4 regions of the Aminobacter sp. Piv2-1 genome follow, and region 1 is predicted to be linked to each of the others. Evidence: riboswitches for the same ligand, from Rfam matches in the RefSeq annotation. Region 1 holds a riboswitch; each other region holds the start of a gene.
The links. A riboswitch is a leader RNA that binds a small molecule or an ion and turns the genes downstream of it on or off. The one in region 1 is predicted to bind cobalamin.
Positions count from the first base shown of each region.

Region 2: linked by a shared signal. The riboswitch ahead of AmiPiv_RS08190 (ABC transporter ATP-binding protein) and the one ahead of AmiPiv_RS18065 (CbtB domain-containing protein) in region 1 are both predicted to bind cobalamin.
Region 3: linked by a shared signal. The riboswitch ahead of bluB (5,6-dimethylbenzimidazole synthase) and the one ahead of AmiPiv_RS18065 (CbtB domain-containing protein) in region 1 are both predicted to bind cobalamin.
Region 4: linked by a shared signal. The riboswitch ahead of AmiPiv_RS17875 (DUF1636 family protein) and the one ahead of AmiPiv_RS18065 (CbtB domain-containing protein) in region 1 are both predicted to bind cobalamin.

Region 1 is NZ_JARKMU010000010.1:4,787-11,992, forward strand. Features, by position in the region: gene mgtE (magnesium transporter) at 1-1,358, shown strand, start outside; gene AmiPiv_RS18040 (MerR family transcriptional regulator) at 1,504-1,890, shown strand; gene AmiPiv_RS18045 (methyltransferase family protein) at 1,921-2,397, opposite strand; gene AmiPiv_RS18050 (heparan-alpha-glucosaminide N-acetyltransferase) at 2,394-3,392, opposite strand; gene AmiPiv_RS18055 (hypothetical protein) at 3,482-3,706, shown strand; gene AmiPiv_RS18060 (gamma-glutamylcyclotransferase) at 3,753-4,442, shown strand; cobalamin riboswitch at 4,510-4,703, shown strand; gene AmiPiv_RS18065 (CbtB domain-containing protein) at 4,740-4,919, shown strand; gene AmiPiv_RS18070 (CbtA family protein) at 4,935-5,702, shown strand; gene cobU (bifunctional adenosylcobinamide kinase/adenosylcobinamide-phosphate guanylyltransferase) at 5,695-6,204, shown strand; gene cobO (cob(I)yrinic acid a,c-diamide adenosyltransferase) at 6,206-6,823, shown strand; gene cbiB (adenosylcobinamide-phosphate synthase CbiB) at 6,838-7,206, opposite strand, start outside.
Region 2 is NZ_JARKMU010000003.1:411,689-418,894, reverse strand. Features, by position in the region: gene AmiPiv_RS08215 (MarR family winged helix-turn-helix transcriptional regulator) at 1-30, opposite strand, end outside; gene AmiPiv_RS08210 (membrane-bound PQQ-dependent dehydrogenase, glucose/quinate/shikimate family) at 195-2,642, shown strand; gene AmiPiv_RS08205 (hypothetical protein) at 2,748-2,969, shown strand; gene AmiPiv_RS08200 (Clp protease N-terminal domain-containing protein) at 2,980-3,486, shown strand; gene AmiPiv_RS08195 (MFS transporter) at 3,998-5,164, shown strand; cobalamin riboswitch at 5,197-5,406, shown strand; gene AmiPiv_RS08190 (ABC transporter ATP-binding protein) at 5,509-6,324, shown strand; gene AmiPiv_RS08185 (ABC transporter substrate-binding protein) at 6,347-7,206, shown strand, end outside.
Region 3 is NZ_JARKMU010000003.1:208,353-215,558, forward strand. Features, by position in the region: gene AmiPiv_RS07200 (glutamate synthase subunit beta) at 1-260, shown strand, start outside; gene AmiPiv_RS07205 (SGNH/GDSL hydrolase family protein) at 601-1,833, opposite strand; gene AmiPiv_RS07210 (lytic murein transglycosylase) at 1,850-3,076, opposite strand; gene galU (UTP--glucose-1-phosphate uridylyltransferase GalU) at 3,322-4,209, shown strand; cobalamin riboswitch at 4,280-4,462, shown strand; gene bluB (5,6-dimethylbenzimidazole synthase) at 4,489-5,241, shown strand; gene AmiPiv_RS07225 (outer membrane beta-barrel protein) at 5,340-7,019, opposite strand; gene AmiPiv_RS07230 (KpsF/GutQ family sugar-phosphate isomerase) at 7,193-7,206, shown strand, end outside.
Region 4 is NZ_JARKMU010000009.1:207,445-214,650, reverse strand. Features, by position in the region: gene AmiPiv_RS17900 (NADH-quinone oxidoreductase subunit C) at 1-573, opposite strand, end outside; gene AmiPiv_RS17895 (NuoB/complex I 20 kDa subunit family protein) at 580-1,161, opposite strand; gene AmiPiv_RS17890 (NADH-quinone oxidoreductase subunit A) at 1,152-1,517, opposite strand; gene AmiPiv_RS17885 (winged helix-turn-helix domain-containing protein) at 1,861-3,054, shown strand; gene AmiPiv_RS17880 (NADAR family protein) at 3,076-3,624, opposite strand; cobalamin riboswitch at 3,740-3,940, shown strand; gene AmiPiv_RS17875 (DUF1636 family protein) at 3,978-4,412, shown strand; gene cobW (cobalamin biosynthesis protein CobW) at 4,409-5,446, shown strand; gene AmiPiv_RS17865 (cobaltochelatase subunit CobN) at 5,618-7,206, shown strand, end outside.

The DNA of each region.
Region 1 (7,206 bases):
ACGGGGCAATCCTTCACTCGTTCCTAGCCCATATCGGGGCTGCGATCGCCGATCGCGACACGCTGACACTGAAACGCGACGCCGCCGGACTGCACCAGTCCGAGCTCGGCGATCTTCTGGAGGCGCTGCTTCCGGAACAGCGTCTCGCGCTGGTGGAGCTCATGGGCTCCGACTTCGACTTCTCGGCGCTGACCGAGGTCGATGAGGCGATCCGCCTCGACATCGTCGACAACCTGCCGAACGAGCAGATCGCGCAGGCCGTCCAAGAACTCGATTCCGACGACGCGGTCTATATTCTCGAGGATCTCGACGCCGAGGACCAGAACGAGATCCTGGCGCAGCTGCCGTTCACCGAACGCATCCGGCTGCGCCGCTCGCTCGACTACCCCGAAGAATCGGCGGGCCGGCGTATGCAGACCGAATTCGTCGCGGTACCGCCGTTTTGGACCATCGGCCAGACCATCGACTACCTGCGCGACGACAAGGAGCTTCCCGACCGCTTCAGCCAGGTCTTCGTCATCGATCCGACCTTCAAGCTGCTCGGCGCGATGGATCTCGACCAGATCCTGCGCAACAAGCGTGCGGTGAAGATCGAGGAGGTGATGCACGAGACGCGCCACGCCATCCCGGCGACAATGGATCAGGAGGAGGCGGCGCGCGAGTTCGAGCAATACGACCTCCTGTCTGCCGCTGTCGTCGACGAGAACGAGCGTTTGGTCGGCGTGCTCACCATCGACGACGTCGTCGACGTCATCCAGCAGGAAGCCGAAGAGGACCTGCTGCGCATGGGCGGCGTGGGCGATGAGGAACTGTCGGACACAGTGGCCGCGACCTCGCGCTCGCGCGTTCCGTGGCTTCTTGTCAATCTCGGCACCGCCTTCGTTTCGGCTTCGGTGATCAGCATGTTCGGCGCCACCATCGAGGAGATGGTGGCACTGGCCGCGCTGATGCCGATCGTGGCTTCGCTGGGCGGCAATGCCGGCACGCAGACGATGACGGTTACCGTGCGTGCGCTCGCCACCCGCGATCTCGACATCTACAATGCCGGTCGCGTCATCCGCCGCGAGGTGATGGTCGGGATTCTGAATGGCGCGGTCATCGCGTCGATCCTCGGGCTGGTGGCCGGCACCTGGGCCCAGAGCGTCGACCTCGGCTTCGTCATCGCCTCGGCGATGATCGTCAACATGCTCGCCGCGGCGCTTGGCGGAATTCTCATTCCGCTGTTCCTGGACAAGCTGGGCGCGGACCCGGCCATCTCGTCGTCCATCTTCACGACGATGATTACCGACGTCATCGGCTTCCTCGCCTTTCTCAGCCTCGCCACGTGGTGGCTGCACCTTGGCGCGCAGTCCGGCTAGGTGCGTCAATTGACTTTTACGTAAGTCGCGTGCGAGAATCGCAGAGTCTAAGAATTTGCCCGGCTGCGCGGCCGTCTGCCGGCCGGTGTATCCGCCCCGGCAATGTGAGGAGGCGGCGCGGCATGGCCCGTCGGGTGGAGTGGGAATGCGGGAATACTATTCGATCACGGAACTGACCCGCGAATTCGACATCTCGACGCGGACGTTGCGCTTCTATGAAGACGAGGGGCTCGTCTCTCCGGTTCGCCGCGGCAGGACGCGGCTGTTCCGGCCCTCGGACCGGCATCTCATCCGCCAGATCATGCGCGGCAAGCGACTCGGCTTCTCGATCAACGAGATCCGCGAGATCATCCAGATGTACAAGGAACCGCCCGGCGAAGTGGGGCAGCTGAAGCTGATGATCAAGCGGATCGAGGAGAAGCGCGAGGATCTGCGGCAGAAGCGGCGCGATCTGGAAGAAACGCTGGCCGAGCTGGACCAGGCGGAGGAATCCTGCGTCGAACGCCTGGTCGAACTCGGCGTCACCACTTGACCCCTGCAGCTGCAGGCGCCAGGGGCACGGTCAGATCCAGCGCCTGACCCTTTTCGTGTAGTCGATGTATTTCTTGCCGAAACGGGTCTGGAGGTGCTTTTCCTCGCGCTCGATGGCGAGTTTCTGCGTCGCGAAGGCGGCAATCAGGGCCAGGGCGATGAACCAGATGCTCCCGGCGATCAGGCCGATGCCGATCATCATCAGCGTGTTGCCGAAATAGATCGGGTTTCGCGTCAGGGCGAAGGCGCCGTCGGTGACCAGATGGTCGGAAGCCCTGTCCGGCCTGATGGTCGTGTTGCCGCGCTTGAGCGCGCGCATCGCCGAAATCTCGATCGCTACGACTGCCACCACTGCAAGACCGCCGGCGGCGAACAGAATATCGGAAAGCGGCTCGGTGATCCACGGCAGCGGGAGAAAGACCTCAAGCAGGATCGCGACCGCGATCGTCGCAAGATAAATGATCGGCGGCCACGGCACCTTGTTGGGAGCGGCGGAACGATCTGTCATTGCACTCCTCCATTCTGCATTTCGCTGTCCGAGCGCGCGGTGCACATGGCCGTCGTTTCTCGCACGCGGGTCGTCAGCGCCGCGCTCTGCTCACCGGCATAGAAGCGATCGAACGAATCGTCCTTCTGCAGGTCGTCGAGCACGCATGCACAGTAGCGCGCGCAGAATTCGGTGTCGCGGGTCTGCTCGCAGGACAGCTGGCAGGAACTGAGGAACGTCACCTCCCGGGTTTCGACCTGGGCAGGGAAAAACTGTGCAAAGGCCCAGACCAGCGAAATCAGCACCGGCTGGTGGATGAGATAGGCGGCGAGGCCGTGGCGGCCGACGAAGGTCAGCGGCCGTGACCAGGCGCCTGCCTGAAATGCTGCGAGCTTCTCGAACAGGCCGGCCCTCTGTGCAAGCCCGGCGACGCCCATGCCTGCCAGGACCGCGCCGAACCACGGAAACAGCGGCACGTAGTCGTTCGAGCGGGGGACGACGGTCGACAGGCCGACCCACCACAGCGCCGGGTGGTTGAAGATATCCGCGCGCAGGAACTGGGGGGCGGCGATGACCAGTACGGCGATGACCAGGGTCAGCAGGGGCGGCAGGCGCAGGAAGGCGAGGCCGAGCACGCTGGCGAGTGTGATCTGATGCAGGATGCCGAAGAAGATGAACGTGTTCGGCATGGCGAACCATGTCGCCACGGTGATGAGCAGCGCCGCAGCCGCCACCATGGCAAGGCGGCGCCAGTACCTGCCCCAATGAAAGCCCCTGGTGTAAGCCATCACCAGGCTCACACCGACAAGAAAGAGGAAGCTGGAGGCGATGGAGCGCGCGAATATCTTCCAGCCGCCATAGGCGGTCGTGCCTGGATCCATGTAGCCGAAGAACTCCAGATCCCAGGCGAAGTGGTAGATCGCCATGGCGACGAAGGCGACGCCGCGGACGATGTCGATTGTCGAGATGCGTTTCGAGCGGGCCGGAGCCAGGTCGGCGGACAGTTGGGTCGTCATGGATATCACTTTTGCGGTCTGGAACGTTCTTGCGCCAATGCAGTACTATAATGGTTTAAACTAGGCGGTAGTGAGTAGAGTTGCGGCCGATGCACAGAGTTTCTGCGAATGGCGCATCAATCGCGGCCATCGGACGCAGCACCTGGATATTGAAGGGTGACGCCTGCCTGGAGCTTGTATCCGGGGCGCTGGCATTCGGCTACCGTCACGCCGGTGCTGGCAGCGTGGCTGTGTTCGATTTCGGCTCGTCAGGCGACGAAAACGGCCGCCATCTCGACCTTGCCGAGCAGGCGCTGACGGTTGTGCGATTTTGAATTCTCTCCGGAAGGGATTGAATTCCGGGCGTAGCAAGAGGTGACCATGACGGGGCGCATCATGTCGCTGACGGAAGAACTGGTGGCGCGCTGCCATCGTGACGTTGTCGACGAGGGGCCGGATCCTGCCGCGCAGCATCTCGGCGAAGACGATTATGCCCGGATGATCGAGGAGACCATGGCCGCCCGACCGGACGACGGGCCGCTGTGGCTCTTCGCCTACGGGTCGCTGATCTGGAAGCCGGAGGTGGAGCACACCGAGGAGAAGGTGGCGCTGGTGCGCGGCTGGCACCGTTCGTTCTGTGTGAACATGACCCGCTGGCGGGCCACCAAGGCCCAGCCCGGGCTCATGATGGCCATGGACAGAGGCGGCCAGTGCAAGGGGGTGGCGCTGCGGCTCATGGATGGCGACCGCCGCCAGCAACTGGACAAGCTGTTCCGGCGCGAGATGACGCTCAAGCCGTCGACCTACACGCCGCGCTGGCTGAAGCTCTCCACAGAGGAAGGGCCGCTTGTCGCGCTCGGCTTCGTCGCCAACCGCAAGGGGCGCGCCTATGCCGGCGGCATTTCCGAGGACGAAGTGGTGGAACGCATCGCCACGAGCTGCGGCCACTGGGGCTCTGCCGCCGACTACCTGTACAATGTCGTGAAAAACCTTGAGCAGCGGGCGATCCACGACCGGCATCTGTGGCGCCTGCAGCATCTGGTCGCCGAGCGGATCGCGGCGAGAGCCTAAAGGGCCGACGCCGCATTCGCGTCTCCCGGCGTCGGAATTTGGTTTGCCGCCCCCGGCTTTTGTTTCTATAGTTGCCGCCATCGTCGGTTCCGTTTGGAATCAAGAGGGAATGCGGTGAGGGCGTTTTTTGCCCGAAGCCGCGGCTGCCCCCGCAACTGTGTGCGGTTAGCTCTCCCCAAAGGCCACTGAAGCTTGCTTCGGGAAGGCGGGGAAGGGTGTCGATCCGCAAGCCAGGAGACCTGCCGGCGACGGGAAATGAACTCTGTGCCCTCGGGTGGAGGGCGAAAGGACATCGACATGACGACTGTTTCTTCCGCAATCGGCGCCGGCGTTTCTGCCCAGTCGCGCAACATGCAGCTTGCCATGGCGGCACTGCTTGGCCTGTTCTTCGTCGGGTTCCTCGGTTTCTCGCAGATGGAAGTGGTGCACAACGCCGCCCACGACTACCGCCACTCGATGGGCTTTCCCTGCCACTGACGAAGGTCTTCCGACATGTCTGTCTTTCGCAACGTCGTGTTCATCGCGGCGATCAGCGGCCTATTGGCCGGCGTGATCCTTGCCGCGCTTCAGACCTATTCGACCGATCCGCTGATCTTCAAGGCGGAGACCTACGAGAACGCCGGCGGTCATGACCAGATGGCGGCGCCTGCCGCCGGGACCGAAATGTCCGCCCCGGCCGCCGACGCCCAGGCTGCGACACCACCGCAGGAGCCCGAGGCGGAGGCCTGGGCGCCGGCCGACGGTTTCGAACGTTTCGCCTATACGGCGCTTGCAAACGTGGTGAGCGGCGTGGCCTTCGCGCTGATCCTGGTCGCGGCCTCCGAGTTTGCCGGTGGCATCGCCAACTGGCGCCAGGGTGTGTTCTGGGGCTTTGCCGGATTCGCCGTGTTCACGCTCGCGCCCGGCCTGGGACTGCCGCCGGAACTGCCGGCAATGCCGGCCGCCGACCTCGGCGACCGCCAGGTCTGGTGGACGCTCACGGTGCTCGCCACCGCCGCGGGCCTCGCACTCATCGCATTCCGCAAGTCGCTGCCGCTCGCCATCCTGGGCGTCGCCCTGATCGTCGCGCCGCATGTCGTGGGCGCACCGCAGCCGGCAAGCCACGAGACGCCGATCCCGGTGGATCTGCACCGCAGTTTCGTCGTCGCCACCACGATATCGAACCTCGTGTTCTGGGTCGTCCTCGGTGCCGTTGCAGGCTTCGTGCGCGGCCGCTTCATGGGTGAGCGGGGCGAAGCGTTGCGCGGGCATCTTGCCTGAGAAGCTGACCTTCCTGCTCGGCGGGGCGCGCTCCGGCAAGAGCGCGCATGCCGAGCGCCTCGCGACCCAGCATCCCGCGCCGTGGACCTATATCGCCACGGCGCAAGCCTATGACGAGGAGATGCGCGAGCGCATCGACATCCATCGCGCCCGGCGCGGCGCGGGATGGCATACGATCGATGCGCCGCTGGACCTCACTGGCGCCCTCGGCAGCGTCCCGGACGGTGCGACGGTGCTGGTCGATTGCCTGACCCTCTGGCTTTCCAACCACATGCTCGCTGACCATGACGTCGAGGTCGAAAGTTCGAGCCTTGCGGGGCTTCTGGCGCGGCCGCGCGGCCCGTGGTTCGTCGTCGCCAACGAGGTCGGCCTCGGCATCGTGCCGGACAATGCGCTTGGCCGCCGTTTCCGCGACGCGGCCGGACGGCTCAATCAACAGGTGGCGGCAGGCGCCGACGAGGTGCTGTTCTTGGTCGCCGGCCTGCCGATGAGGGTGAAGTGACATGAAGACCATCGACGACCAGAAAGCCGAGCGGCACCGCGCCAAGATGGCCAAGCGCAAGGCGGTGCAGGACGCCGAAGTGGCAGGAAAGACCATCGTCGAGAAGGGCCTTTTGATCGTCAACACCGGGCCTGGCAAGGGCAAGTCGACGGCGGCCTTCGGACTGGCGCTGCGCATGCTCGGCTACGGCCACCGGGTCGGCGTGGTGCAGTTCATCAAGGGCGCCTGGCATTCGGGCGAGCAGGACGCTTTCGCGACCTTCGGCGACCGCGTCGTCTGGCATACGATGGGCGAGGGCTTCACCTGGGAAACGCAGGACATCAAGCGCGACATCGCCGCTGCCGAGGCGGCATGGGCGAAGGCGCAAGAATTGCTTGCCGATCCGAGCATTTCGCTCGTCGTACTCGATGAACTCAACATCGCGCTTCGCTATGACTATCTCGACCTGGACGCTGTGGTTGAGGCCCTCAAGGGCCGGCGCGAAGGGCTACATGTCGTCGTTACCGGCCGCAATGCCAAGCCGGCGCTGGTGGAGGCGGCCGATCTCGTCACCGAAATGGGTGCCACCAAGCACCACTTCTCGGCGGGCGTGAAGGCGCAGAAGGGGATCGAGTTCTGACCGGCAGGGCGCCTTCAGAACCACATGGCCAATCCGACCAGTCCGATCGTGCCGACTAGAATGGCATCGGCCGTCCAATAGAGACGCAAGGCTGCACGGATGTCCGAGGCATTGGCTTCGCGCCGGCCGCCGGCGCCCATGAAGGTGTCGTCGACCATCACGCCGCCATAGCTGCGCGGGCCGGCGAGCGCCAGGCCCAGCGCGCCCGCCATGGCGGCCTCAGGCCAGCCGGCATTGGGCGAACGGTGCTGCTTCGCATCGCGCCAGACCGCGTGCCAGGCAGCCTTCGGGTCCGCGCCTGGAACTGCGAAGGCGGCGAGCACGATTGCCAAGGCCGTCAGGCGCGATGCCGGCAGGTTGATGAGGTCGTCGAAGCGGGCGGC
Region 2 (7,206 bases), on a different contig from region 1:
ACTGGCGCGCGCGGCGGCCCCATTGGACATCCAAAAAAGATAGCATATTATCTATTAGGATGCGATCAGATTCTTGCTCGGGGCGCCGTGGTGATGGCCGAGGAGACATGCCCGAACGTCCGGCAGGACGATCGCAACCGGCGCCGCCCGTACGGGCCGCATCGAACCGATTGACAATTTCGCAGGTAATCAAAATGGCAGAACTTCAGAAAAGCGGGAGCGGCGGCTGGCTCCTGGTTCTATTCGGTCTGCTCATGGTCATCATCGGGGCACCGCTCGTCTATGGCGGCATCCAGCTGATCGGCCTGGGCGGATCGTGGTATTACGCGCTCGCCGGCCTCGGCGTCATCGCCTCCGGCATCCTCTACGTCATGCGCCGCAAGGCGGGCCTCTGGCTCTACGGCTTCGTTTTCCTGGCGACCGTCGCCTGGGCGATCTGGGAATCCGGCCTCGAATTCTGGCCGCTGATCCCGCGTCTCGTCGCACCGGCCGTCATCGCCATCCCGGCGCTGTTGCTCGCCCCGCTCTTCCCCACCAGCAGCGGCAAACGCGGGCCATTTGCTCTCGCCGCCCTGCTGGTCGCAGCACTCGCCGCCACCGCCTTCTACGGTTTTGCCCCGCATGGGGTGACCCGCAACGCGCTGGCCTCTGCCGAGCCCGCGCCGACCGTCCCCCCGGCTGCTGCGAGCGCCACCGACTGGCGCCACTACGGCCGCACGCCGGCGGGCACGCGTTATGCGCCGATCGACCAGATCAACCGCGACAATGTCGACAAGCTCGAGGTCGCCTGGACCTTCCAGTATGGCGATACCCCGCAGGGCACGGCACAGGACCAGAACACGCCGCTCTTCGTCGGCGACACGCTCTACACCTGCTCGCCCAACAACATCGTCCATGCGCTGAACCCGGATACGGGCGAAGTGAAATGGAAGTTCGACCCCAAGGCCAAGTCGCCGCTGTGGCAGCGCTGCCGCGGCGTGAGCTACTACCAGCCTGGCCCGGCTGCAGCGCAGGCTGACACGCCTGCCCCCACAAATGCCTCCGCCCCGGCCGATCCGCTGGCCCCGGCTAGCCCGATCGCGCCGGCCACCCAGGTCGCCCAGGCTGCCAACGCCTGCGCGGCGCGCATCGTCATGACCACAATCGACGCCCGCCTGATCGAACTCGACGCCAAGACCGGCGAGCTGTGCCAGGATTTCGGCAATGGCGGCATCGTCGACCTCAAGCAGGGCATGGGCGAGGTCAAGGACGGCTTCTACTTCCAGACCTCCGCCCCGACCGTCACCCGCGACCTGATCATGGTCGGCGGCTGGGTGTGGGACAATGTCGAGACCGGCGAGCCCTCGGGCGCCGTGCGCGCGTTTTCGGCCCGCACCGGCGAGCTGGTCTGGGCCTGGGACCTCGGCAACCCGGCGATCACCAGGCTGCCGCCGGAAGGCGAGAGCTACACGCGCGGCACGCCGAACGTCTGGTCGACGCCGGCCTATGACGAAGCGCTCGGCCTGGTCTATCTGCCGACGGGCAACGCCACGCCCGACTTCTTCGGAGCGCATCGCTCGAAGGCCGCCGAGGACTACACCGCTTCGGTCGTCGCCCTCGACATCGCCACGGGTCGCGAGCGCTGGAAGTTCCAGACCGTGCACCACGACATCTGGGACTACGACGTCCCCGCCCAGCCTGCACTCTACGACGTGCCGGATGGCAAGGGCGGCACCGTGCCGGCGCTGATCCAGATCACCAAGCGCGGGCAGATCTTCATGCTCGACCGCCGCGACGGCAAGCCGATCGCCGAGGTCGAGGAACGCCCGGTGCCGCAGACCGGCGGCGTGCCGGAGGACTTCCTGTCGCCGACGCAGCCCTATTCGGTCGGCATGCCGCAGATCGGCGCCGAGCCCTTCACCGAGGCCAAGATGTGGGGTGCAACGCCCTACGACCAGCTCTACTGCCGCATCGAGTTCAAGAAGATGCGCTACGAGGGCGAATTCACGCCTCCCGGCCTGACCCGCTCGATCATCTTCCCGGGCTACTACGGTGGCATGAACTGGGGCAGTGCGGCGATCGACGAGGCCCGCGGCCTTTTGATTGTCAACGACATCCGCATGCCGCAGTTCGCCCAGTTGATGCCGCGCGAGACGACCGACAACTATGGCGGCTCGGCAGCCCATGACGGCCTGTCTCAGCAGAAGGGCACGCCCTATGGCGCGCTGAAGAACGGCTTCATGTCGCCGCTCGGCGTCCCCTGCCACCAGCCGCCCTACGGCACCTTCACCGGCATCGACCTGAAGACCCGTCAGATCGTCTGGCAGGTTCCGGCCGGCACGCTGGAGGATACCGGCCCGCTGGGCATGAAGACGGGTCTGCAGATCCCGATCGGCATGCCGACGCTGGGTGGCCCGATCGCCACCTCCGGTGGCATCGTCTTCTACGCCGGCACGCAGGACTACTACCTGCGCGCCCTCGACGTGGAGACCGGCAAGGAGCTGTGGAAGGGCCGCATGCCCGTCGGCGCGCAGTCGACGCCGATGACCTTCGTGTCGCCGGAAAGCGGAACCCAGTATGTGGTGATCTCCGCCGGCGGCGCGCGCCAGTCGCCCGACCGCGGCGACTACATCGTCGCCTACAAGCTGCCCAAGCAGAACTGAGTTCTCCAGGGCATCGTCTGGGCGCGAGATCCGTGTAAAAAGCTGATAACAAACGCACCGTCAACTTTTGTTGACGGTGCGTCGATCGTCAACTAAGGTTGACGCATGGATGACCTGGCTAAAATCACCATCCCGACCGATCCCGATGAAGCCTTGGCTGCTGTCGTCGCTTTGCGCCGATTGGCGGACAGGATCGAACGCGAGGCCGTGCGATCGGCCCTGCAGCAAGGTTGGTCGTGGTCGAGGATTGCCCAAGCACTCGGGATCACCAAGCAGGCCGCCCATAAGCGACTTTCGGACGTGGCGGAGAGCGACAGCTCCGCATAAGGGGAACTCGATGTTCAAAGGCATCAAATCAAAGCTCGACGACATGAACATTATCAAGCGTCTCTGCGAGCGGGCGGAAGCCCATGCCTTGCACGATCAGCAACGGGAGCCGGGGGCCGAACATTTTCTGTTGGCCGCCCTCGATCTTCCGGACGGCACGGCTCGTCTCGCCTTTGAGCGAGTAGGAGTGGAGCCAGACGCCCTGCAAGCCGCGATCGAACGGCAATATGGCGATGCCCTTCGGTCGCTCGGTCTGACAGCGGATGCACCGCATGAAACGTCGATTTCGGCAAATCCCGGCGCATATCAAGCGGCACCCTCCGGGCAGGCAGTCATGCAGGAGTTGGCAGCAACCCGGAAACACCATGCCCCATTGCTCGGCGCCCATGTCGTCGGCATCGTCGCGGGAATGTCGCAGGGTGTGGCGCCGCGTGCACTCCGTGCCTTGGGCGTTGATCCCGCCACGCTAAAATCGGCTGCCGACGGGATAGTCGAAACAATCGGCCCCGCCCGCTGATCTCCATCGCTCTCCGTCGCAAGGCCATTGTTCCGCTGTCCGGACACACGGTTTGCGCGGCCAGATGGCGCAACCCTGAGCGCATCGACATCGGAAGGGGCGCCTCGAGCGCCCCTTTCTCATTTCTGGCCTGCGAAAGCCGCTCTGGTCCGCCGAACCGGCAGGCGCCAGCCGAGCCGAGCGTCGCGACCGCGATCAGGACCATGCCCACTCCCTGGGCGACGCCGATCGGATGGCCGTAGATCGCCCAGTCGATGATGATGGCGACCACGGGGTAGACGAAGGTGAGCACGCCGATGACCGGCGTCCTGCGCAACCCGCAGGCCGGTAACACCGCGGTCGAATTCCTGCGCCGCGACCTGACGCAGCAGTCCTGACCGCGCCCGGACTGCACCTCCCGAATGCCTGCCATGCGCGGCGCGCATTGCTGCGATGCAGCAATGCTGCTTGTGCAGGGGCCGACATGAGGAAAATGTAGATTTAAATCGTTTCAGCTCCCCCGAGTCCGTCCATGCCCTTGCCGATCCTCGCTTTGGCCGTTGCATCCTTTTGCATCGGTACCACCGAATTCGTGATCATGGGGCTGTTGCCTGAGGTCGCAGCCGACCTCGGCGTGTCGATCCCGGCGGCGGGGCTGCTCGTCACCGGCTATGCGCTGGGCGTGGTCATCGGCGCCCCGATCATCGCCGTCGGCACGGCGAGACTGCCGCGCAAGCCGGTGTTGATCGGCCTCGCCATGATGTTCGTGCTCGGCAATCTGCTCTGCGCCATCGCCCCCACCTACTGGACGCTGATGATCGCCCGCGTCATCACCGCCTTCGGCCATGGCGCCTTCTTCGGCATCGGCTCGGTGGTGGCGGCAAGCCTTGTGCCGGCCAACAAGCGCGCCAGCGCGATCGCCCTGATGTTCGCCGGCCTGACGCTTGCCAACATCCTCGGCGTGCCCGGCGGCACGGCGCTCGGCGAAGCCTTCGGCTGGCGCATGACCTTCTACGCCGTCGTCGTCATCGGCCTGATCTCGGTCGCGGCCATCGCCTGGCTCGTGCCGGCGGGTGTTGCCCCTCCCGGCAAGGGTGGCGTTGCTGGCGAGGTCAAGGTGCTGGGCAAGCTGCAGGTCTGGCTCGCCATGATCATCTCGGCGCTCGCCTCGGGCAGCCTGTTTGCCGTCTTCACCTACATCAAGCCGATCCTGACCGATGTCACCGGCCTGTCAGTCGAGTCCGTCACCTGGATCCTGCTTTTGTTCGGCGGCGGCATGACCATCGGCAACATCATCGGCGGCAAGCTGGCCGACTGGAAGCTGATGCCGACGGCCATCGGCGCACTGGTTGTGATGGCCTCGATCCACGTCGCCTTCGCCGGCCTCAGCTATTCGGCGCCGGCCGCGATTCTGCTCGTCTTCCTCTGGGGCATCATCACCTTCGTCATCGTGCCGCCGATGCAGATGCGCGTCGTCGAGACAGCCTCGGAAGCGCCGAACCTCGCGGCCACGCTCAACCAGGGCGCCTTCAACGCCGGCAATGCCGCCGGCGCCTGGGCCGGCGGGGCGGCAATCTCGATGGGCGTGAGCTATGCCGACCTGCCCTTCGTCGGCGCGGCCATCGCCCTGTCAGCCTTCGCCGTAGCCGTCATTTCCTTCGCACTCGACCGGCGTGACGCAATTCAGCAGGCGGCATGACGCTTTAGCGATTGTCAGCAACCCGTCGTTGCTGTAGCCACGGCAGCGATGGTTCCTGCTGCCCGACTCGGGCAGCGGATTAAATGGGAACACGGTGAGACGTCCCAGACGCGAAACCGTGGCTGCCCCCGCAACTGTGAGCGGATAGCAAGTCGGAAGAATGCCACTGGCCGCAAGGCCGGGAAGGCTCCGAGGCGCCGAAACCCGCAAGCCAGGAGACCTGCCATCATCGGATGAGTTCAACCGGCCGGGGTGTGCCGCGGAGATGATGATGATTGCGACTGCCTTTTTCGGATCGCCGATCGGATCGTTCTGCCGCCTCCGCCACGTCACGGAGACAGGGCATGCTCGATCGCGTCCACGGCTCTAGTCGCCTCGTAGGCTCCACCCCGGCACTACTCGAACTCGACGGCCTGTCATGGGGCCCGCGCGCGTCGAAGCCGATCCTCGAGCCGGTGACCGTGCGCGTCGCGCCGGCGGAGCTTCTGGCCATCGTCGGCCCCAACGGCGCCGGCAAGTCGAGCCTGCTGCGCTGCCTCTACCGTTACCACCGGCCGACCGGCGGCGCGGTCAGGCTGGACGGCAAGGACATCTGGCGGATGAAGCCGCGCGACTGCGCCCGCCGCATCGCCACCGTGCTCCAGGAGCCGGCGTCGGATTTCGGCCTGACGGTGGCCGAGATCGTCGAACTCGGGCTCATCCCGCACGCCACTGGCGTCGGAGCCGCGGCCGACGACTACCTTGACGTCGAAGCCGCACTGTCGCTGCTCGGCCTCACCCGGCTCGCCGCGCGCGATTTCGGCTCGCTGTCGGGCGGCGAGAAGCAGCGCGCCATGATCGCGCGCGCCCTGGTGCAGCGGCCCGACCTGTTGATCCTGGACGAGCCGACCAACCACCTCGACATCCGCCATCAGCTCGAAGTGCTCGAACTGCTTCGCAATCTCGGCTGCACCGTGGTGGTGTCGCTGCACGACCTGGCGCTCGCCTCGGCCTATGCGGACCGCGTGCTGGTCATGGACGGCGGCCGCGCGGTTGCCTGCGGCAGGCCGGCCGACATCCTCACGCCTGAGCGCATCCGCGAGAACTTCGCCGTGGGCGCCACCCTCGACGACCACCCGGTCACCGGCCGGCCGCGCTTTTCCTTCCATCTCGAACGCTGAACCCGCCAGCCAAGGAGCATCCATGCGCCTGACGATTCTTGCCGCCGCGCTCTTCGCGACCACCGCCGCCCAGGCGGATGACTTTCCGGTCACGGTCAGGAGCTGCAACCGCGACGTGACCTTCGCCGCCCCGCCGCAGCGGGCGGTGTCCAACGACATCAACCTGACCGAGATGATGCTGACCCTCGGCCTTGCCGACCGCATGGTCGGCTACTCCGGCATTTCGGGCTGGAACAAGATCGACGCGACCATTCGCAAGGACATCGGCCAGTTGCCGGAACTCGCGCCGCAATATCCGAGCAAGGAGATCCTGCTCGGCGCCGACGCCGATTTCTACTTCGCCGGCTGGAACTACGGCATGAACGTCGGCGGCGCCGTGACCCCCGACACGCTGGCCCCCTTCGGCATCGCCGTCTACGAGCTGACGGAGAGCTGCATCCACGTCATGAAGCGGGAAAAGTCGTCGATGGACGACATGTATGTCGACCTCCTCAACCTCGGCACGATCTTCGGAGTGCGCGACAAGGCCGAGGCCCTGGTGGCAGGCTACAAGCAGGAACTCGCCGACTTCCAGGCCAAGCTGCCTCGGCTCGACAGGCCGGTGAAGGTATTCATCTACGATTCCGGCGAGCAGAAGCCGTTCACGGCGGGCCGCTACGCCATCCCGACCGCGATGATCGAGGCGGCCGGCGGCAGCAACATCGCCGACGACGTCGAGGCCAACTGGGCCGAGATCGGCTGGGAACCGGTGATCGAGCGCAATCCGGACGTCGTCGTCATCGTCAACTACGGCGAGGTGACGGCCGAGCAGAAGATCGCGTTCATGCGCTCCAACCCGGCCTTCAAGGACATTGCGGCGGTGAGGAACAACCGCTTCGTCGT
Region 3 (7,206 bases), on a different contig from region 1:
TCGCCATCGGCTTTGCTGGACCGATTTCCGGCGGCGTCACCAAGGAGCTCCAGGGCAAGCTCGAGATCACCACCGATGCGCGCCGCTCGTCCAACGTCGCGGCCAACGAGCAGGACTACAGGACCAACATCGACAAGCTCTACGTCGCCGGCGACGTGCGCCGCGGCCAGTCGCTGGTGGTCTGGGCGATCCGCGAAGGCCGCCAGGCCGCGCATGCCATCGACGCAGCACTGATGGGCTCGACGGTGCTGCCGCGCTGACGACAATGCGGGCGCGTCCTTCGAGGCTCGCCCGCGGACGTCGATGATGCGAAGCCCGGCGAGGTGCGGGCTCGCACCTCGGGATGAGGACATGTGGCATGGAACTATGTGGGCTTGGAGTCCAACGCCTCACCTGCTGGATGACGGACTCCCCCAAAACCCTCATGGTGAGCCTGTCGAACCACGGGTTCTGGGGCAAGTAGAGTATGGCGCCTGGCGCCCTCGTGGTTCGACAGGCTCACCATGAGGGCTACTGGAGCGCCCTTCGCTATCAGCCCACATCCTGAGGTTCGAGCCTTCGTCTTGTTTGGACACCTTCGCGGCGAGCCTCGAAGGACGGCTACCGCTTGATCGCAGTCGTGGTCTCGCTACCCGGCGATACCGGCAGCTTCTTCGGCGGCCAGGAGAAATCGTCGGCACGGCCGGGCGGCGCCGCCGGAGCGACGCCCTGCACCACCAGCTTCCCGCCCGGCGAATTCGGATCGCCCGGGGCCGCCGCCTGTCCGCCCATCAGCTCCGTCCCGCCATCGAGTTCGGGGTCGGAGAGCGACACCGGCACGGTCCGGTCGATGTTGACCGGCACGTTGAGTTCGCCGGGCGTCGCCTGCGGCAGGCTCGCCGGCACCGCCACCTCGGTGCCCTGGGGGGTGATGCCCAAAAGCTTGTTCAGCGGCTTCTCGGCATAGAAGGCGAGCTTGCGCTTGCCGGCGCGGGTGACGTTGATGCCGTCGTCCGAGCGCAGGCGCACCGGCTGGCCGTTGATGTCGGGACCGGAGGTGACGAAGGCGCCGTTCTCGTCGACGAAGCCGTCCCAGACATCGACGAACTCCTTGCCGGAGGCTTCCGTGACGGTCCTGTAGATGTCGTTGAAGGCGAGCATGTCGGTGCTCATCTTCGACGACTTGAACGCCGGCATGCCGATCCAGAGGAACGGCACATTGGTGTCGCTCAGGGTCTTTGCCAACTGCTCGGTGCGCGCCGTGTATTCCTTCATCCAGGCCGGGCTCATCGCCGGTTCGCGGGTGTCGCCGACCCGCATCTGCTGGCGGTCGTTGGAGCCGAGCATGACCACGACGACGGCCGGCTTCTCCTGGGCGATCAGTTCCTGGGCCTTCTCCGGCCAGTTGTAGTAGTCGTCGCGGACGAAGCCGGACGAGCCGCTGGTCCTGTCGACGATGCGGATCTTGGCGTTCTCGGCGAAGACGGTCGCCAGCCCTTCGGCGATGCCGGCGCCGAGGAAGTCGCCGATCACCAGCACCACGCGCGCGTCGGGCAGCTTCTCCACCACCGGCACGGCCGGTTCGGCCGGCTTGCTCACTGCAGCCGCCTTGGGCTTGCGCGGCGCCTTGCGAATGGTCTTGCGCGGCCGGACCTGCGGTTCCTCGTAGATGTAGGGGTCGACGCGCGGCTCGCGGCGCGGCAGGAACAGGTCACGCAGCGACCAGCGCCGCAATATGCCCTCCTGGGCGAGGGCCGGGGAGGGCACGGAAATGGCGGTCAGTGCGACCGCCATCGCGACTGCTGGCATCGTCAGGCGCAGAACGATGGTGTTCGGGCGACGCATCGATGCCAAGCACGACCTCCGCAGGCTAATTCTGCCTCAGCTTCTTGAGCACTTCCATGCTCGGATGGCCGTCCTGCGTCAAGCCCAGCTGCGCCTGGAACGCCTTGATGGCCGAGCGCGAGCCTTCGCCGATCTTGCCGTCGGCCTTGCCGTCGTAATAGCCGCTCTCCGACAGCCGCTGCTGCAGTTCCTGCTTCTCGGCGAAGGAGAGCTTGGTGAACGGGCGGCTCCAGTCCTGCACCAGCCCGCCATATCCGGCGATCTCGTCGGCAAGCAGGCCGACCGCGAGGGCGTATTTGTCGGCGTTGTTGTAGCGCTTGATCACCTGGAAGTTCTTGGTCATCAGGAAGGCCGGCCCCTGGCGGCCGTCCGGCACCTTCAGCGTCGCGACGTCCGAGCCGCGCCTGAAGGCCTTGCCGTTGGCGCGCTCGACGCCGAGCGAGGCCCACTTGTCCAGCGTCGCCGAACCGCTGGGGAACTTGCGGCCCTCGGGCAGCACCACCTCGTAGCCCCAGGTCCTGCCGGCCTGCCAGCCGTTCTTCTTGAGCAGGTTGGCGGCGGTAGCGAGCGCGTCGGGCACCGAATTCCAGATGTCGCGGCGGCCGTTGCCGTCGGCGTCGACCGCATAGGCCTGGTAGCTGGTCGGGATGAACTGGGTATGGCCCATGGCGCCGGCCCAGGAGCCCATCAGGTTGCTTTCCTTGATGTCGCCGCGCTGCAGGATCTTGAGGGCGGCGATGAGCTGGGTGCGGGCGTATTTGGCGCGGCGCTGGTCGCCATAGGCAAGCGTCGCCAGCGAGCGCACCACGTTGCGCATCACCTTGTCGTTCTTGAGGATCTCGCCATAGTTGGATTCCATCGACCAGATGGCCAACAGCACATAGCGGTCGACGCCGTAGGCCGCCTCGATGCGGTCGAGCCAGGGCTTCCACTTGCGCGCCATCTCGCGGCCGGTGGCGATCGACTGGTCATGCACGCGGTTGTCGAAATAGTCCCACACCGGGGCGGTGAATTCGGGCTGGAAGCGCGCCTTTTCCAGCACTTCGGCATCGGCGGAGGTGATGCCGCGGAAGGCGCGGTCGTAGGTCGAACCGGAAATGCCGTTGTCGGCCGCGACCGAACGGAAGCTCGCCACCCAGCGCTGGAACCCCGGCTCGGCGGCGGCGGGACCGGCAGGCAGCAAAAGCGCGAACGAAATACCGGCGATTGCGGCGGCGCTGGCGAGGGCTCGGGCGGTCTTGTGAAGAGGCATTCTTTCCTCCTTGGAGAGATCAGAAAGTCGATTCATCGCCGAAGCCGGTTATCAATCAGTTTACCATAGTCCTCCGGGGGAACGAAAAGCCGCCTGCCGAATTGTCCAGGGCCAGTCAACTCGATCAAGTTCGCGTGATCGCTGGTCTTGCCCGCCGTCCCCGAATATGTGAACGCATTCAGTATTCATCAATTGGGGCGTGACAGTGTCCACGCCCGGTACATGCAACCATCGGACGAACAGCCATGAAACGAGTTCGCAAGGCAGTATTTCCTGTCGCAGGTCTGGGCACGCGCTTCCTGCCCGCCACCAAGTCGATACCGAAGGAAATGCTGACCGTCGTCGACAAGCCGGTGATCCAGTACGTCGTCGACGAGGCGCGCGAAGCGGGCATCGAGCACTTCATCTTCGTCACCGGCCGCAACAAGGCGGTCATCGAGGACCATTTCGACGTCCAGTTCGAGCTCTACGACACGCTCGCCCAGCGCGGCAAGGGCGAACAGCTGGAAAGGCTGCAGCGCTTGCAGCCGGCGCCGGGCCAGACCTCGTTCACCCGCCAGCAGGTGCCGCTCGGTCTCGGCCACGCGGTCTGGTGCGCGCGCGAGCTCGTCGGCAACGAGCCGTTCGCGCTGCTTCTGCCCGACATGATCATGCAGTCCGAGAAAAGCTGCATGCGCGAGATGGTCGAGCTCTACAACGAGACCGGCAACAACATCATCGCCGTGCAGGAATGCGATCCCGCCGAGGCGCACAAATACGGCATCGTCGGCAAGGGCGAAACCGTCCATACCGGTTTCCGCATCGACGGCATGGTCGAGAAGCCGAAGCCCGGCACGGCGCCGTCGAACCTCTTCATCAACGGCCGCTACATCCTGCAGCCGGAGATCTTCGGCATCCTCGCCAACCAGGAGCGCGGGGCGGGCGACGAGATCCAGCTCACCGATGCGATGCTCAAACTCGAGAAGCAGCAGTCCTTCTACGGCTACCACTATCGCGGCCGCACCTTCGACTGCGGTTCGCCGGAGGGCTTCGTCGAGGCAAACGTCGCCTTCGCGCTGTCGCGCGCCGATATCAACGAGCGCATGGCGGACGTCATCGAAAGCCTGCTCGGCGAGATGAAGCCGGGTCGCTGAGCTTCCCCATGAATGTCGCCCGCGCGTCAGATTCGGACGCGCGGAGCGGTGGTTTTCGGCCTCAGCGCCGTGTAGACATGTCCTGCCAGGTGCCCGCAGCGATGCGGGAGAATCGGGAACACGGTGCAAATCCGTGGCGTGCCCAACGCTGTAAGAGGGACCGCATCGGCAAAGGCCACTGTCCGCAGGACGGGAAGGCGCCGGAAGCGGGTTGAACTCGAGCCAGAAGACCGGCCCGGCAGAAATCGTCCACCGCATGGTCAGGCGGCGGAAACCGATATGCTCGCCAGGGGACACGCGATGCCGACCGACCATACCCATGCCGATACGGGCTGTTTCGATGCGGCAGCGCAGGATGCCGTCTACCGCGCCATCTTCACGCGCCGCGACGTGCGCAGCCATTTCCTGTCCGATCCGATCGAGGACGCCCAGCTGGGGCGCCTGCTGATGGCGGCCCATCACGCGCCCTCGGTCGGCTTCATGCAGCCGTGGAACTTCATCGTCATCCGCGACCCCGGCCGCAGGGAGCAGGTGCGCGACCTCTTCCTCGCCGCGCGCGGGCAGGAATTGCCGCACATCGCCGAAGAGCGGCAGGCGCTCTACCGCAAGCTCAAGCTCGAAGGCATCTCGGAAACGCCGCTCAATCTGGTCGTGACCTGCGACCGCAGCCGGTCGCGGCATTCGCCGCTCGGTCGCTGGCACAATCCCGAGATGGACCTCTACAGCACGGTCTGCGCGGTGCAGAACTTCTGGCTGGCGGCCCGCGCCGAGGGCATCGGCGTCGGATGGGTCAGCATCCTCGACCGTGAGGCGCTGAAGCGGCTGCTCGGCATCCCCGAGCACGTCACGCCGGTGGCCTACCTGTGCGTCGGCCGCGTGTCGGAGTTCGCCGCGCGGCCGGACCTGGAGCGGCATGGCTGGGCAAGCCGCCTGCCGCTCGCCGATCTCATCATGAGCGAGGTCTATTCCGGTGCGGGCGAGGACGTGCTGAAGGCCGCCGTTTCGACGCTGTCGGGCGCCGGGAGTTCCTAGATCATTTCCGCTTTTCTTCGAATTGCGGAAACGCTCTATCTCTTTGTTTTTGCGCAATTCCGGACGGAAAACCGCTGCGCACTTTTCCTGGAATTGCTCTAGCGCTGGACCCTCAGCCCGACGAACACGCTGTTGGTCCTGCTGTCGCGGCCGGCGAGCGTGCTGTCTAGGGACTCGTGCCTGAGGCGGCCGGTCAGGCCGGCGTAGCGGTTGAGCCACCAGGTCAGCCCGGCTTCCGCGGTGAGCGTCAGCTCGCGGTCGTCCGATCCGGCATAGTCGCGCCAGCCGGTGCCGACCGCGGCAAAGCCGGTCAGGTTGGCCCGCATCTGGCGTTCGACCGCGAGGCGCCCGGAATAGAGCACCGAACCGCTCTGGCCGGGCGTCGTCGAGCCTTCCACGACCGTCGTGCCGGTGAGGCTGACGATGGTGCCGCGGATCGGCGACCAGCGAAGGTCGGCCGCCAGCGTGGCTGCGGAAATCGTGTCCAGGCGGTCGTCGTCGAAATCCTCGGCGATCCAGCCCGCCGAAACCTCGCCGCCGAATTTCTCGCCCATGTCGATCTCGACGCCGGCGCGCGCGCCGACACGATTCGACGAACGCTCGAAACCGGCCGTGTCGAATCTGAGGTCGTAGACGCGGCGGCCGAATTCGACCTCGCCGAAGGGGATCAGGGCGGGCGAAACTTCATAGCCGGCGCGAAGGCGGCCGGCATAGAGCGTGGAATTCCTGTCCTCCTGCGACAGCGTGCCCCCACCGGACAGTTCGGCGTCGTCGAACCGCTCGTTGGTCGCTTCGCCTGTCACCGCAAGGCGCAGCTTACCCACGTCCTTCTCCAGGCCAAGGCTGCCGTCGAGCGTGCGCCGCAACGGCTGCGAGACCGTGTCCTCGATCACCACCGGCGACGTCGCCGATTCCGGCCTGACATTGTAGCCGAGCGTGCCGATGGCGCGGAAACCGTCCATCAGTTCGAGTTCGAGCCGCCCGTCGATGCCGCCCGTGGCCTCCTCGAGTTCCTGTCCGGAGACGGACTTGCGGAAGGTGCCATAGGCGTCGATCGTCGCCGAGTGGCGCGCCCAGTCGGAGACGGCGTTGAGGCGAAGCGCGGTTTCCGAAAGCACGGCCGACCTGCCGTTGGCGCTCGAATCGGCGTTCGACGTCGCCGTCACGCCCTGTTCCAGGCTGGGCCGCAGCACGAACGTGCCGACGCGGATGCCGGGTGCCGCGAACGGATAGTCGTCGCGCGGCACGTAGCGTCCCTCAATCGCGGCCTGGCGCCGTGCCTCCGAGCCGCTCGTCGGGGCAAGGTCGGAATCGACCGTGCCCTGGCGCACCGAACCGGTGGTCACCTCGCCGTCCGGCTCGGCCGGCGCATCCAGCCCGCCCTGCTGCGACGGGCGCGCTGCCGCGCCCGCGGCGAGGCGCCTGCGGGCCGCCTCGGCGCGCTGCCGGGCGGTGGTCGGGGGCAGGGCATAGGTCGAGGCGGAGGCCGGATTGGCGTTCGGCGGCTCGCTGAAGATGTCGGCCGTCTCACCGGCGGGCTGGTCGGGAATGGCCCCGGGGCTCGCGGGCTGATAGGTGTCTTGGTTCTGGTCCTGGGCAGCTGCTGCCGGCTGCACGGCCGGGCGCTTGCGCCACATCAGCGCGTCCCTGACCTGGGTTTCGCTGACCGCGCCGCGCAGGCCGGCTTCCTGTGCCTGGGCGGGAAGGAGACACGCCACGGCCGCCACGCTCGCTGTCGCCAGCAAGGCGCAGATGCGCGCACCCTTCGGCCGTCCCATTCGCTCCGGCAAGACCCGTTCCATCGCCACCAATGCCCCGCAGGCGCATGGGCGCCGTGCTTAGCAACTGGTAAATCGCCATGGTTAATGGAGCGTTTCGCTGGCGCGCCGACCGCGCAAACGGGGGGCGATAGTGATGGACAGCCGGCTTGGGACGCGCTAACGCATGCGCCATGCACGCTGGATC
Region 4 (7,206 bases), on a different contig from region 1:
CACGTAGTCCGTGCCTTCCCAGGGAGACAGGAAGTCGAAATTGCGGAACTCCTGCTTGAGCTCGACCGGCTCGTAAACGACGCGCTTCTGCTCGTCGTCGTAGCGCACTTCGACGAAGCCGGTGAGCGGGAAGTCCTTGCGCAACGGGTGGCCTTCGAAGCCGTAGTCGGTCAAAAGGCGGCGCAGGTCGGGATGGCCCGAGAACAGGATGCCGTACATGTCGTAGGCCTCGCGCTCGAACCAGTCGGCGCCCGGATAGACCGGGGTGACGGACGGGACCGGCGTATCCTCGTCGGTGCGCACCTTGACGCGGATGCGCAGGTTCTGGCGCGGCGACAGGAGGTGGTAGACGACGTCGAAGCGCTTGGCGCGCTGCGGATAGTCGACGCCGGCGGCATCGATGAACGAGACGAACTGGCACTGCACGTCGTTGCGCAGGAAGGTCAGCACGTCGACGATGTCGGCAGCCTTCACCGTCAGCGTCAGCTCGCCATAGGCGAGCACGCTTTCCTCGATGTCCGCGTCGAGCTTTTCCGCGATATAGGCGGCAAGGTCCTTCAGGGCTTCACTCATTTGGGATCACCGCTCGATGGTGCCGGTGCGGCGGATCTTCTTCTGCAGAAGAAGGATGCCGTAGAGGAGCGCCTCGGCGGTCGGAGGACAGCCGGGCACGTAGATGTCGACGGGCACGACGCGGTCGCAGCCGCGCACCACCGAATAGGAATAGTGGTAGTAGCCGCCGCCGTTGGCGCACGAGCCCATCGAGATGACGTAGCGCGGCTCGGGCATCTGGTCGTAGACCTTGCGCAGCGCGGGCGCCATCTTGTTGGTCAGCGTGCCGGCGACGATCATCACGTCCGACTGGCGCGGAGAGGCGCGCGGCGCAATGCCGAAGCGCTCGGCGTCATAGCGCGGCATCGAGATGTGCATCATCTCGACGGCGCAGCAGGCGAGGCCGAAGGTCATCCACATCAGCGAGCCGGTGCGCGCCCAGGTGATCAGCGCCTCCGACGAGGTGACGAGGAAACCCTTGTCGGACAGCTCGTTGTTCAGCTCGCCGAAGAAGGCGTCGTCGGAACCGATGAGCTTGCCGGTGTTCGGATCGATGATGCCTTTCGGCTTCGGCGCGATCAGGGTGCCGGAGGCGTCGTTCAATCCCATTCCAGCGCTCCCTTTTTCCACTCGTAGACGAAGCCGATGGTCAGCACGGCCAGGAAGATCATCATCGACCAGAAGCCGAGCATGCCGATCTCGCCGAAGGACACCGCCCACGGAAACAGGAACGCCACTTCGAGGTCGAAGATGATGAAGAGGATGGACACCAGATAGAACCGGATGTCGAATTTCATGCGGGCATCGTCGAAGGAGTTGAAGCCGCACTCGTAGGCCGACAGCTTTTCCGGGTCCGGGCTGCGGTAGGCGACGAGGAAGGGCGCCACGATGAGGGCGATGCCGACTACGAGCGCCACACCGATGAAAATGACGATGGGCAGATACGAACTCAGGAGAGCGTTCATGCTGCGAATTCCGTTGGTGGCCAATCCACCCAGACTTACAGCACGGGGTCCGTTTCCGGAAGCGCGACGGTTCCTCGCCGGTTCGGACGAAACGGTCGTGCTGCAATGCGGCGACGGTTAGCGCAGGCAGTCGGGCGAAGCAAGCCCAACCTTGTCCGAAAGGTGGCAAACCCCACGGCTGGGCCAGAATCCTGGGGGCATCGCCCATCTTTGATTTCTTTCTATTTTTACTCCACTTTACTCTCCTGACAAGGCCCGGACGGCACTTCTGCTAGCATCTGCAGCAAAGTGCGATTCCCCTACCCCAGCGTCACATTTCCGAAGACTGCGATAGCTTGCCGCAATGACCGAAAAAATCTCCCTGGCCACCGCCCGCCGCATTGCTCTCGCCGCGCAGGGTTTCGGCGATCCACGGCCGACCGGAGCAATCACGCGACGTCATCTCAAGCGCGTGCTCGACCGCACCGGCCTGTTCCAGATTGATTCGGTCAGCGCCATCGTACGCGCCCACTACATGCCGCTCTATTCGCGACTCGGCCCCTATCCGATGGCGCTGCTCGACGACGCCATGCAGCCGAAGAAGCGCATGCTGTTCGAATATTGGGCGCACGAGGCGTCGCTGCTGCCGCTCGAGACCTTTCCGCTGATGCGCTGGCGCATGGAGCAGGCCGATACGGAAATGTACTCGGGCCTGGCGAAGTTCGGCCGCGAGCACCGAGGCCACATCGAGGAGATCTACCGGGAGGTCGTCGACCGCGGACCGATCGCGGCGTCCGATATCGAAGGGGCAAAAGGCTCGGGCGGCTGGTGGGGCTGGAGCCGCGAGAAGCATGCCTTCGAATGGCTGTTCTGGGCGGGCCGCATCACCACCCATTCCCGCCGCGGCTTCGAGCGGCTCTACGACCTGCCCGAACGCGTCCTGCCCGCCGAGATATTCAACCGCCCTGCCCTGCCGGCCGCCGACGCGCATCGCGAACTCCTCAGGATTTCCGCCCGCGCCCACGGCGTCGCAACAGCCATCTGCCTGCGCGACTACTTTCGCCTGTCGCCAGCGAATATGAAGGGCCGGCTGGAAGAGCTGGTCGAGATGGGCGAACTTGTCCCGGTGCGGGTCGAAGGCTGGAACCGGCAGGCCTTCCTCCACGCCGGCGCGCGTGTCCCTCGCAGGCTCCGTGCCCGCGCCCTGCTCGCGCCGTTCGACCCGCTGGTGTTCGAACGCAGCCGCGCCGAACAGCTCTTCGACTTCCGCTATCGCATCGAGATCTACACCCCGGCGGACAAGCGCCAGTATGGCTACTACGTCCTGCCGTTCCTGCTCGGCGAGCGCATCGTCGCCCGCGTCGACCTCAAGGCCGACCGGCCTGCCCGCGTGCTGCGCGTGCAGGCTGCCTATTCGGAGCCATGCGCCCCGCCAGAAACCGCGGCCGAGCTACACGAAGAACTCAAGCAGATGCGCGACTGGCTCGGCCTCGAACGCATCGAGGTGACGCCCGCCGGCGACCTAGGGCCGGCGTTGGCAGCTATTGAGACGGGGTGACTCTGCCAGATTTTCAATAGCTCAGCCGCGGAGCGATTCACGCGCTTCCATCAAAGCAAATCCGAGAAGATTTTCTCCGCCCCACTGCAGCGGATTGCTGGCGCGTACATCCTCGGCGGCAAGGCCAATGCCCCACACAGGATCGACAGGGCTAGCCTCGACCAATATGGCGCTGCCCGTCGAGAGCAAAAAGTCGCGCAGTGCCAAGTTCTGTCCGAATTTGTGCTTGCTTCCCTCGGTAACGATACGGGCCTTCTCACGATCCCATATGGCCGGGTCAAATCCACGCACCCCCCTGCCGAATTGCTTTGCCTGCTTCGGACTTTCGGCCGCTAGTATCTTGGATGCAGTCTCTTGGTCTCCGAACAGACGAGCCTTTTCGGCCATCATCCAGTGTTCGGCGCTCGGATAGCGTAGGCCATTCATCTCAAACGAAGCTGGCCACCATTGACTTAGGCAAGATGAGGTAATTCTACCGTCCCTGGACGGTTGATGCCCCCAGAAGAACAAGAACTGAAGACTCGCCTTGGCGCGATAAGCATCTTCCAGTTGAGAGCGGTTGCGATACATTCTTGCATTTGAAAATGCCGGCAGCGCTTGTCAACCGCCATGCGCGCCCTTTCTCGATCAGACTCCTGCGACGGCATCTGTCGCTCCGCCGCGTTGACTCCACCCCTCGCTACCGCCTAAATCGCCAGTCGACGGTCCTCCGCCCGCAAAGGCGGAAGCTAAGAGGGAATGCGGTGCGGCTTTTTCGGCCAACTCCGCGGCTGTCCCCGCAACTGTGAGCGAAGAGCCGAGCCCGAAGACCACTGGGATTTCCCGGGAAGGCGGGCCAAGGCGACGATCCGCAAGCCAGGAGACCTGCCGTCTAAGTTTTTGATCCGAAAGCCTGGCGGGTGTCCCAGGCAAGGAGCCTGGATTTGGACTTCGACGACAATTCTCCGGTCGCACCATCGGACGCATCCTGCGATGCAGCCGACGCGCGCGCCTGTGATGTAACCATCCTCGTCTGCTCCTCCTGCCGCGACGAAACCGGCTCGGACGCCCATCCCCGCGCCGGCGCCAGGCTTGCCGAGAACACGCGCATGGCTGCCGGCAACGACATCTCCGTGCGCAGCGTCGAATGCCTCGGCAACTGCAAGCGCCGCCTGAGCGCGGCACTGATCCGCGACGGCTCCTGGAGCTACGTCTTCGGCGACCTCAGAATTTCCTCGGGCGAAGACCTTGTCACCGGGGCAAGACTCTTCGCCACCTCGACCGACGGCCTCATCCCCTGGCGCGGTCGTCCCGACAGCCTCAAGCGCGGCCTCGTCGCCCGCATTCCCCCGCTCAATCTGACCAAGGAAGAAAAATGACCGCCTCCGTCGAACGCGTCCCCTGCACCGTCGTCACCGGGTTTCTCGGCGCCGGCAAGACCACCCTGCTGCGCAACATCCTGGAGAATGCAAAGGGCAAGCGCCTCGCCATCATCGTCAACGAGTTCGGCGACGTCGGCATCGACGGCGAGATCTTGAAGGGCTGCGGCATCGACGCCTGCCCGGAGGAGAACATCGTCGAGTTGGCCAATGGCTGCATCTGCTGCACCGTGGCCGACGACTTCGTGCCGGCCCTCGACCAGATCCTGTCGCGCTCGCCGAAGGTCGACCACATCCTGATCGAGACCTCGGGCCTCGCTCTCCCCAAGCCGCTGGTCCAGGCCTTCCAGTGGCCGACGGTGAAGAGCCGCGTCACGGTCGATGGCGTCATTGCCGTCGTCGACGGTCCGGCCCTCGCCGACGGCAAGGTCGCCTCCGACATGGAAGCGCTCGCCGCCCAGCGCAGCGCCGATGATTCGCTCGACCACGACGACCCGGTCGAGGAAGTGTTCGAGGATCAGGTCGCCTGCGCCGACCTCATCATCCTGTCCAAGTCCGACCTGCTCGACGAGGCCGGCCACGCCCGCGCCAGCGCCATCGTTGGCGAGCATCTCGCCCGCGCCGTCAAGATCGTGCCCTCGTCGATGGGCAAGGTCGACCCGTCGGTGCTGCTCGGCCTCGGCCTCGCCGTCGAGGACGACATCGAGAACCGCAAGACCCATCACGACGGCGCCTTCGACCACGAGCACGACGATTTCGACACCTTCGTCATCGAAATCCCCTCGATCGTCAGCCCCGAAGAACTGGCCAAGCGCGTCGCTACCGCCGCCGAGGAAGAAAACGTGCTGCGCGTAAAGGGCTTCGTAGACGTCGGCGGCAAGCCGATGCGCCTGCTCGTCCAGGCGGTCGGCCCGCGCGTCAACCACTACTACGACCGCGCCTGGACTGCCGAAGACGACCGTCGCTCGCGCCTCGTGGTCATCGGCCTCAAGGGCCTCGACCGCCCGGCCATCGAGCGCATCCTGGTGGGCTAACCGAATGCGAAGCTTGCCCCCTCATCCGGCCGCTTCGCGGCCACCTTCTCCCCGCTGGGGAGAAGAGTACGCTGGCACCGCCAATGCTGCTCCTCTCCCCTCGGGGAGAGGTGGCGAGCGTAGCGAGCCGGTGAGGGGGCGACCTCGCACAGCCTTCCGAGGGGCGCGCTGATGCACATCCTCACCACCACATCCGCCTCGCTCGACGACCTGATCGAGCCGGTCGACCTCAGGCAGAAGCCTGCGGATGTGGTGGCGCTGTCCTTCACCGACAGCGACCTCGCGGGCCTCGCCAACGCCTGGAAGGCGGATGCGGCAAACCTGCCGCCGATGCGGCTGGCCAACCTGCGCGACCTCCGCCACCCCATGTCCGTCGACCTCTGGATCGACAGCGTGGCATGCCACGCCAAGGTCATCCTCGTCCGCATCCTCGGCGGCCACGACTGGTGGCGCTACGGCTGCGACCGCCTCGCCGCCCTTGCACGCGAAAAAGGCATCGCGCTGGCGCTGCTACCCGGCGAAAGCCACGACGAGGATTTGCGGCTGATCGAAGCCTCGACGCTGCCGCGCGACGAACTCGACGCCCTGCTCGGATATTTCCGCGAAGGCGGCCCCGAGAACATGAAAACGCTGGTCGCGCGGCTGGCAGGCCTGGCGGGTGGCAAAAGCACGGCTTCAGCGCCGGTGTCGGTGCCGAAGGCCGGGTTTTATGATCCCGACCACGGCATTGTCGATGATTTGGAGACCTTTTTAGCGGGTTGGGACAGCGCTTCTTCGCGCCCCCCTCTGTCCTGCCGGACATCTCCCCCACAAGGGGGGAGATCACCTGTCATCGACCGCGGCGTGCATCCAGCAACGCCACCAATCAGCGAAATCGCCGACGATTGGCCAATCTCCCCCCTTGTGGGGGAGATGTCCGGCAGGACAGAGGGGGGTGCGAAGGATCGCGACGCTGAAAACGCCTCCATCGTCCCCATCCTCTTCTACCGCTCGATGCTTCTGGCCGCCGACGTCGCCCCCATCGACGCATTGGTCGAAGCGCTCCTCGCTCAAGGCATGCGCCCTGCCCCGATCTTCGTATCGAGCCTCAAGGACAATGACTCGCTCGCCTTCGTCGAGGCAGCTCTTGCCGAACTGAACCCCTCGGCCATCGTCACCGCGACCGCCTTCGCTGCAGGCGCCGAGCCCGGCGCGGAGACACTGTTCGACCGCGCCGGCGTTCCGGTGTTCCAGGTCATCGTCGCCACCACCCGCCGCGAGGCCTGGGAGGGCAGCCCGCGCGGTCTCGCGCCCGCCGACCTCGCCATGCATGTGGTGATGCCCGAACTCGACGGCCGCATCCTCGCCGGCGCCATCTCGTTCAAGGCAGAGAGCGAGGTCGACCCCGCCCTCGGCTTCCGCGCCTTCGCTAACCGGCCCGAACCCGACCGCGTCGAACAGGTCGCCCGCCGCATCGCCGCACATCTTAGGCTGCGCGAGACGCCGCGTCATGAGCGCAAGCTCGCGATCCTCATCCCCGACTATCCCAGCGCGCCAGGCCGCACCGGCTATGCCGTCGGCCTCGACGTGCCATCCAGCGTGCTCGCCATGCTGCACGACCTGAAGGCTACCAGGTACGATGTTGAATCGATTCCGGAATCGCCGCGGGAACTGCTGGACCTGATCGAGACCGGCCGACATGGGCTTTCGCTCGACGACTACGTGGCGATGTTTGCGGAACTGCCGGCAGAAGCCCGGGACGCGGTCGAAGCTGCCTGGGG